Regions from separate parts of the Faecalicoccus sp. genome, predicted to be linked through region 2. Evidence: predicted binding sites of a transcription regulator. Region 2 holds the regulator's gene; the other holds the start of a gene.

Region 1 (4,443 bases), on a different contig from region 2:
TTGTGAAAAAGAGATGGAAAAGTGATGTGTCCAGTCTTCTAAATGAGTGGCAACCCCTATTAAAAAGGAAAACAAGATCGACAATATCAAAAATTCGGTGATCTTTTCAATACAGACGTCTTTAAAGAAGTCTTTTTTTGTCTGATGATTTAACCCATACTTTTCCTCAATGGTGAAGGTGCTGTAATAAGAAATCGGAAGATCGCTCACACATTCGATCACAATGAATACAAGGACAGTCTTCAAAAGGCAGATATAGGGATTTGCATCCTGCAGCCAGGTATAAAATGGGGAAAGAACACAAAAAAGCTGCAGACAAAGGGCAAATACTTGCTCAAAGATAAAAATCTTACGATAGTCTTTCTTATAGGCTAAAAAAGTTTGATAATGTTTTTCTGGATAGATATCTTTGATCGTATCTGGCAGCGGCTTTTTTCTTTGATGAAGGATCAGGGCATAGGTCAACATTTCATAGAAGAAATTACCAAATGAAAAAATGATCAACAGTAGCTTTATCAAAATCATACTCTCCTTTTTTTACAGATAAGAAAAAGAGTGGACATCAGTCCAGCTCCAGTTCTTTCATGGTTTGTTCTAATGCTTCTCCTGCCAAAAGACAAGTTTTCAAACAACGCGATTCTTTGTCATGGTGAATCGGCTTAATGTCTTTACAGTCCATTCCACCCAGCTTTTCTTTGAAGTTTCGTACGCATTTTTGAATCTGTGGGCGAAATGTGTCGATTTCTTCATGCGCTTTTGACTGAATCACTTTTTTAGATACGGCTGCCACACTGCCGATGAGTGCCCCACAGGTAGAGCCGATAAACATACCGCCGCCAAAACCGGATAAGACTTTCATAGAGCCCTCGTCCAGCTTTAGATCGTAATACTCATTGGCGGCATGGATCAAGGTTTCTGAACAGTTGTAGTTTCCTTGTACGTAATACTTTTGAATTGTTTCTTGTAATGTCATTTTAATCACCGAATTTATTTTGACACAATTCCTTCAAAATCGCAATTATGCTAAAATAAAGACAATATAAGTGAGGTTAACTATGACAATATTGGATAAAAGTGTACCCTTTATTCGGGTCTTAATGGTCATGCCTAGAAAAACGGTACGAAAAGAAATTCCTTTAAACACAAAGTATCAGTATGTCAAGTTTGATGACACGCTAAAAGAAGCCTGGTGTAAACTGCAGCTGGAAGTGGGCTTATTTGATTCTTTAGCACAGGCAAAGGAAAAATGGGAATCGATGTTAAAGGAAGATCGTGCTTTTTTTGTACAGAACTTTTTATTTGTGGCAGATCAACAGGGAGAGCTGGTGGCTTCTGCCGGATTATGGCCAGGTCATGACTTTGAAGAAAAACGTTTACGAGTTCATTTTGTTGCCGTTAAGGAAACAGCGCAGCATCAAAAGATCGCTCAAAGCATGCTGACAAAACTTTGTATGAAATACGATGAAATGCCAGGCAAATATCCCTTGTATCTGGTTACACAATCGCAAAGCTATGGGGCTATTGCCTTATATGCCCGATTAGGCTTTACACCGTATTTAGGTGCAACCGATCATGAGGATGCCGATCATGCACAAGAGGCCTGGGAGAAGGTTACACAGATACTTCGAGAGAAAGCGGTTCGACATTGAATCGCTTTTTTTTTTAGAATCTTTCATCTTTTAGCAGATCATCCTTGACAGTGCTAAAGGTATATTGTACACTATATTAGCAGGTTAAATGGAAGAGTGCTAAAAGGAGTGGTAATATGACCAGAAAAAAACAATTTAAAGCCGAATCAAAACGATTGTTGGATCTGATGATCAATTCGATTTATACGCATAAGGAAATCTTTTTACGTGAATTGATTTCCAATGCCAGTGATGCGATTGATAAATATTATTATGAACATGCAGGACATGTTAGTCCGGATCAGTTTGAGATTCGTTTGGAACCCAATAAAGAAGCACGTACGTTAACGATCATCGATAATGGGATCGGTATGAACAAAGAAGAACTGGAAGAAAATCTGGGTACGATCGCAAAAAGTGGTTCTTTAGCGTTCAAAGAACAGATGGATGATGAGTCAAAGAGTGATGTTGACATCATCGGACAGTTTGGTGTCGGATTCTATTCTGCTTTTATGGTGGCAAAGGATCTGGTTGTCATTTCGAAAAAGGAAGAGGAAGCAGCCTGGCGCTGGGAAAGTGATGGCGAAAGTGGTTATACCATGGAAGAAGCTCAAAGAGATGGACATGGTACAACTATTATCCTTTCCTTAAAAGAAGATACGGAGGAAGAAAAATACTCTCAATATCTGGAAACATATGAATTAAAAGAACTGGTACGTAAATATTCGGACTATATTCGTTATCCGATCCATATGAATGTAGAAACTTCCAAAGTTAAAGAAGAAACCAAAGATTCCGATAAACCGGAATATGAAACTGTCATCGAGGATCAGACGTTGAATTCCATGGTGCCTTTATGGAAACGTCAAAAGTCAAAGATTACCGAAGAAGAATACAATCAGTTCTATAAGGATCATTTCTTTGATTTTCAGGATCCACAGCGTGTAATTCATTTCAGCGTGGAAGGAAATGTCAGCTTTACCGCTTTATTATACATTCCAAGCCATGTACCGCAGGGATTCTATCAACAGGATTATAAAAAAGGCTTGCAGTTGTATTGTAAAGGCGTATTCATCATGGATCATGCCGAAGAACTGCTGCCGGACAGCCTTCGCTTTGTTAAGGGGTTAGTTGATTCACAAGATTTGTCCTTAAATATCTCTCGTGAAATGCTGCAGCACGATCATCAATTAAAGGCAATCGCTTCTCGTATTGAGAAAAAGGTTTTAAGTGAACTGACTACGATGCTGACAAAAGAAAGAGAAGAATACGAAAAATTCTGGAAAGAATTTGGCATCAACCTAAAATTTGGTGTCTATAACAACTATGGTATGGATAAAGACAAGTTCCAGGATTTATTATTATTCTATTCTTCTAAGGAACAAAAGCTGGTTACGTTAAACGAATATGTAAATCGTATGAAGGAAGACCAGAAGGATATCTACTATGTATCTGGTAAGGATGTGGCCTTGATCGATAAGTTACCAATCGTTCAAACCTTGAAGAAGAAAGAGTTTGAGGTTTTATATTTGACCGATGAAGTTGATGAATTTGTCATGAATACATTGATGAACTATCGTGAAAAGACATTTAAGAATGCGACACAAGGGGATTTGGATCTAAATACCGAAGAAGAGAAAAAGGAACTGGAGAAGACAAAAGAAGAAAATAAAGATCTTCTGGAGTTCATGAAAGAAAGCTTGAAGGATAAGGTCAGTGAAGTAAAACTTTCCAATCGTTTAAGCGAGGATCCGGTTTGTTTAACAGCTGGAGAAGGACTCTCTTTTGAGATGGAAAAAGTATTTGCGAATATGCCGGGTGACAATCCAATGGGGCCGATGAAGGCAACGCGTATTTTGGAAATCAATCCATCGCATCCGATCTTCTCTACATTAAAAGAGCTGTATGCCAAGGATAAAGAAAAGGTCAAAGAAGTAGCGGATGTATTGTATGATCAAGCCTTGCTGATTGAGGGCTTTAGCATCGAAGATCCAATTGCTTATTCACGTAAAATCTGTGAATTATTAGTAGATAGTCATAAGTAGGATGCAAATCCTACTTTTATTATCGGAAATATTCTTGGCGTAGGAAGGATTTATGCTTATAATGGTCAAGGGGTCTTACTATGGCAGTTCTACAAAAGACAATGACAAAAGGTGTAATTTGGAAGCAGATGGTTCTTTTTGCGCTGCCGATCTTCTTTAGTAATTTATTTCAACAATTATACAATGCAGCGGATTCTTTGATCGTAGGAAACTATTTAGGCAGTGAAGCGCTGGCTGCGGTCAGTTCTTCTGGTAATTTGATTTTTATGATGATTGGCTTGTTTAACGGTATTGCGTTAGGAGCCGGTGTTGTGATTGCCCGCTATTTTGGAGCACAGAATTATGAAAGATTGAAGATTGCCATTCATACCGATATTGCCTTTGGATTTATCATGTCAGCCGTATTGATGGCTGCCGGTATTCTTTTAGCACCCTGGATCTTAGAATTGATGGGTACGCCTGATACGGTGATGCCGGAATCACTGAAGTATTTTCGTGTATATTTTGCCGGAGGGCTGGGTCTTGTTATGTACAATATTTTTGTCGGCATCCTGCAGGCTCTGGGAGATAGTAAACATCCTTTATATTATTTGATCATCTCCAGTCTGATCAATATCGTTCTAGATTATATTTTGATCGCCTGGTGTGGTATGGGTGTCGAAGCGGCCGCCTTCGCAACAATCCTTTCGCAGTTTGTCAGCGCTTTTTTATGTATGCGTCTTTTCCATAACAGTAAGGAAAGTTATCGACTGGTTTTTCGCGATATTCGA
Region 2 (4,443 bases):
ACAATGAGCTTGTCCATGAGGACCACTAATCATATCTGTATCCTCCTAATACGGATACAAATTATTCATCCTTTGCCTGAAAAGGCGTAAAAACCTCAATGCGAGGTTTTTTCTTTTATATAGCCATAGGTGAAATGTTCACCGCATTTAGGAAATTCCTTTAAACAATTGTTTCTGCGATAACTGAATCCATTGTCTATATCGGTTAGCGTATCGATGGAAGATAGATGAATGTTTTCTTTTGCGATACCGGCATTGATCAACATCTGGGCATTGATTCCCTGATTGTCTAATAAAGCCTTTTCGTTGGATAACCTGCGAATATATGAAGAAGTATCTATAGGCAGCTTCTGTATCTGTTCTATGACTTCCATACCTACTTCCAACGAATCAAACTGCAGGCTGGGACTAAAAAAAGCCTGTGTAGTTTTGGGATGGATAAGCTGATTTTGAATGAGGTGATCTATGGTTTTTGCGGTGATTTGTTGTACGGTACCTTTCCATCCGGAGTGGATCACACAAAGACAAGGCGTTGTTTCATCGACCAGTAAGATACCAACACAATCGGCGGTAAAGACACCGATCAATACATTTGGCTCGGTTGTATAAAGGGCATCGACATCCATGATGCTGGTATATTTATCAAAGGCCCCCTTTCCTTTATCTTTTGATGTAACATGATAAAAATGATCGGTATGTTTTTGCCATGGCAAAGCCCAGTTTTCTAGCGGAATCGTGATCTTTTCCAACTCTTTTCGATTGGATAATACACCTTGTTCATCGTTACATACGTGAAAAGCCATGTTGTTTTGATCGGGACGGGTCGCATCTTTTAGTGTTACAGCACCGTAAACGGTTGTGTTTATAAACTCTATTTGTTTCATATTTCTATTGTAGCAAACCAAAACAAGAAAAAGCATTTAAAATTTCTTGAATTTTTAGCACTAAATCCTTGCGTTTGCTAAAGAATATGATATACTGTTAGCAGACAGAGAACAAGAGTGCTAGAAAGGGGCTTGGATATGGGACTGACACAACGTCAAAAAATCATCTTTAAAACGATCGTCGATGAATTTACACGATGTGCAGAACCGGTCGGCTCAAAGACTTTGATGCAGCTGTTGGATTTTCCGGTATCATCAGCTACGATTCGTAACGAGATGGCAGCCCTTGAAAAAGTGGGCCTGTTGGAAAAAACACATACATCCAGCGGTCGTGTTCCCAGTCAAAAAGGATATCGGTACTATGTAGAAAATCTGATGGAAACCAACCTGGATGCCAATGTGAAACATTCTTTGCAGCAGGTATTTTCCGAAAGACATTATTCATTGGATGAAGTCGTAGAAAAAAGCTGTGATATCTTAAGTCACATGACCAATCTAACGAGCATTGTCTTAGGGCCTGACAGTCGTTCACAAAAGCTTCAGCATGTACAACTGATTCCGATCAGTGAAAAAAGTGCAGTAGGCATTATCGTGACCGATCAGGGCCATACAGAGAATAAAGTCTTTGATTTTGGTACGGAAGTATCGGTACAGGATATTAAGACATGTACGGATTTGTTGAATGATCAGCTGGTAGGAACACCTATCAGTGAAGTCGTTGACAAGATGAAAGAAATCGAGCCTTTGATGGCAGCCAAGGTTGTTCGTCACGAAGTGCTGTTTGAAGCCTTTGTGACAGCATTTATGCGTTTTGCCACAGAAAAGGTCAAGGTTTCCGGAAGAAGCAATATGTTGTATCAACCGGAATTCAGCGATTTAAATAAGCTGAAAGAGCTGATGGCTGTATTGGAAAGCTCCAGCTTATTTCATCAGTGGACCGATCAAGAAGATAATGTGGCGATTCAGATTGATCAGCGAAATGAGTTGTTGCAGATTGGAGATTGTTCGGTCGTTACGACAAAATTTCATTACAACAACGATGAGGAAGGGCAATTGATGGTCGTAGGGCCAAATCGAATGCAGTATTCCAAAGTGGTTGCCCTGATGGATTACATGTCCAGCGTGATTGAAGATGTCTTTGCACAAAAAGGAGGCGGAAATGACGATGAGCAAAAAGAATGAGAAAAAAGAAGAAAAAAAGATGGAAGAACAGCCGGAAATCAAAGAACAGAATGATGCGGACAAGGAAGCGAATGTCGAAGAAGTCAATCCTTTAGAAGCAGAGATCGAAAATTTGAAAGAAGAATTGGCAAAGGCTAAAAACGATGTAGCTCGTGCCTATGCCGATACAGAAAATATGAAAAAGCGTCTGCAGAATGAAGCGGATATGACAAAGAAATATCGTTTCCAGCAGGCCGGACTGGAACTTCTTCCGATCTTGGATGGTATGGAAAGAGCTTTGATGGTTCAAAGTGAAAATGAAGAAGTTTTAAATTATGTCAAAGGATTTGAAATGATTCATCAGCAGTTAGTCAATGTGCTGACAAATGAGGGAATCAAAGAAATTGAAGCAATGGGACAACCTTTTGATCACAATACGATGCAGGCTTTGATGCAGGAAGCCAAGGAAGGTGTAGAGCCGGGAATGGTTATCGAAGTGATGCAGAAAGGTTATATGTTAAAGGATCGTATATTAAGACCTGCCTTAGTGAAGGTAAGTGAGTAAAGGAGGAATCGACTATGGCAAAAATTATTGGTATTGACTTAGGTACAACAAACAGCTGTGTGGCTGTCATGGAAGGTAAGGATTCAAAAGTAATCCCTAACCCGGAAGGAAATCGTACAACACCAAGTGTTGTAGCATTTAAAAACGGAGAACGTATTATCGGTGATGCCGCTAAACGTCAGGCAGTTACCAACAAAAATACGATTTCATCCATTAAACGTTTGATGGGTACAAACCAGAAAGTAGAAGCCGAAGGAAAACAATACACACCACAGGAAATCAGTGCGATGATCCTGCAGTATTTGAAATCTTATGCAGAAGATTATTTAGGAGAACCTGTCACAAAAGCAGTTATCACTGTACCGGCTTACTTCAACGATGCTCAGCGTCAGGCTACTAAAGATGCCGGAAAGATCGCCGGATTGGAAGTAGAACGTATTATCAACGAACCAACAGCGGCTGCTTTGGCTTATGGGATTGATAAGACAGATAAAGAACAAAAAGTTTTGATCTACGACTTAGGTGGAGGAACTTTCGATGTTAGTATCCTGGATTTGGCTGATGGTACTTTTGAAGTATTATCGACAAACGGTGATACACACTTAGGTGGAGATGACTTCGATAACGTATTGGTTGATTGGATGGCTGATACATTCAAGAAAGAAAACGGAATTGACTTGAAACAAGATACAATGGCCTTACAGCGTTTAAAAGAAGCGGCTGAAAAGGCAAAGAAAGATTTAAGTGGTGTTATGCAGACACAGATCAGCTTGCCATTTATCTCTGCCGGAGCCAGTGGTCCATTGCACTTTGAAGCTACATTAACACGTGCTAAATTTGATGAAATGACAAAATCTTTGGTAGATCGTACAATGATTCCGATTGAAAACGCATTGCGTGATGCCAAATTGTCTAAGAGTGATATCGACCAGGTATTGTTGGTTGGTGGATCGACTCGTATCCCGGCTGTACAGGAAGCTGTACGCAAGGCATTAGGTAAAGATCCTAACCATTCTGTTAACCCGGATGAAGCCGTTGCCATGGGTGCTGCCATTCAGGGTGGTGTTATCTCTGGTGATGTAAAAGACGTATTGTTGCTGGATGTTACACCATTGTCATTAGGTATCGAAACTATGGGTGGTGTTATGACCGTATTGATTCCACGTAATACAACGATCCCTACAAGTAAATCGCAGATCTTCTCAACAGCTGCAGATAACCAGCCGGCTGTAGATATCAAGGTATTACAGGGTGAACGTCCAATGGCTGCCGATAACAAAGAATTAGGAAACTTCCAGTTGACAGGTATCGCACCGGCTCGACGTGGTGTCCCTCAAATCGAAGTTACTTTTGATATCGATGCCAACGGTATCGTTCATGTCAGCGCTAAAGATAAGGGAACCGGAAAAGAACAGTCTATCACGATCCAGAACTCCAGCGGATTAAGTGATGATGAAATCGATCGTATGGTTCGTGAAGCCGAAGAACATAAGGCCGAAGATGAAAAACGTAAAGATGAAATCGATTTACGTAACCGTGCCGAAGGATTCATTGCACAGATCGATGCGATGTTAGAGGATGGCAAAGACAAAATTGATGCCAAACAGGCAGAAGAAACGAAAAAATTGCGTGATGACTTGCAGAAATCTCTGGATGAGAATAATATGGAAGATATCCGCAATAAATTAGAAGCTTTGGAAAAGGCCGCACAGATGGCTGGTCAGCAGATGTATCAGCAGCAGGCTAACCAGGGCGGACAAGACAACACAACGCATACTAATGATGATGTTGTCGATGGTGAATTTACCGAAAAACACTAATTTTTAAAGTTCT

Evidence for each region. Region 2 encodes HrcA, which represses chaperone genes, less so after heat shock. Its sites were predicted from a motif close to TTTTAGCACTNNNNNNNNNNNAGTGCTAAAA; they were not measured.
Region 1: a site for HrcA is predicted at 1,678-1,708, ahead of htpG (molecular chaperone HtpG). Genes of this name have one in related genera too.

The regions. Positions count from the first base shown of each region.
Region 1 is NZ_JAXKBY010000166.1:7,439-11,881, forward strand. Features, by position in the region: gene U0M88_RS07940 (M48 family metalloprotease) at 1-519, opposite strand, end outside; gene U0M88_RS07945 (C-GCAxxG-C-C family (seleno)protein) at 563-973, opposite strand; gene U0M88_RS07950 (GNAT family N-acetyltransferase) at 1,056-1,649, shown strand; gene htpG (molecular chaperone HtpG) at 1,766-3,673, shown strand; gene U0M88_RS07960 (MATE family efflux transporter) at 3,754-4,443, shown strand, end outside.
Region 2 is NZ_JAXKBY010000093.1:21,886-26,328, forward strand. Features, by position in the region: gene U0M88_RS04595 (polyphenol oxidase family protein) at 96-884, opposite strand; gene hrcA (heat-inducible transcriptional repressor HrcA) at 1,023-2,066, shown strand; gene grpE (nucleotide exchange factor GrpE) at 2,044-2,610, shown strand; gene dnaK (molecular chaperone DnaK) at 2,625-4,430, shown strand.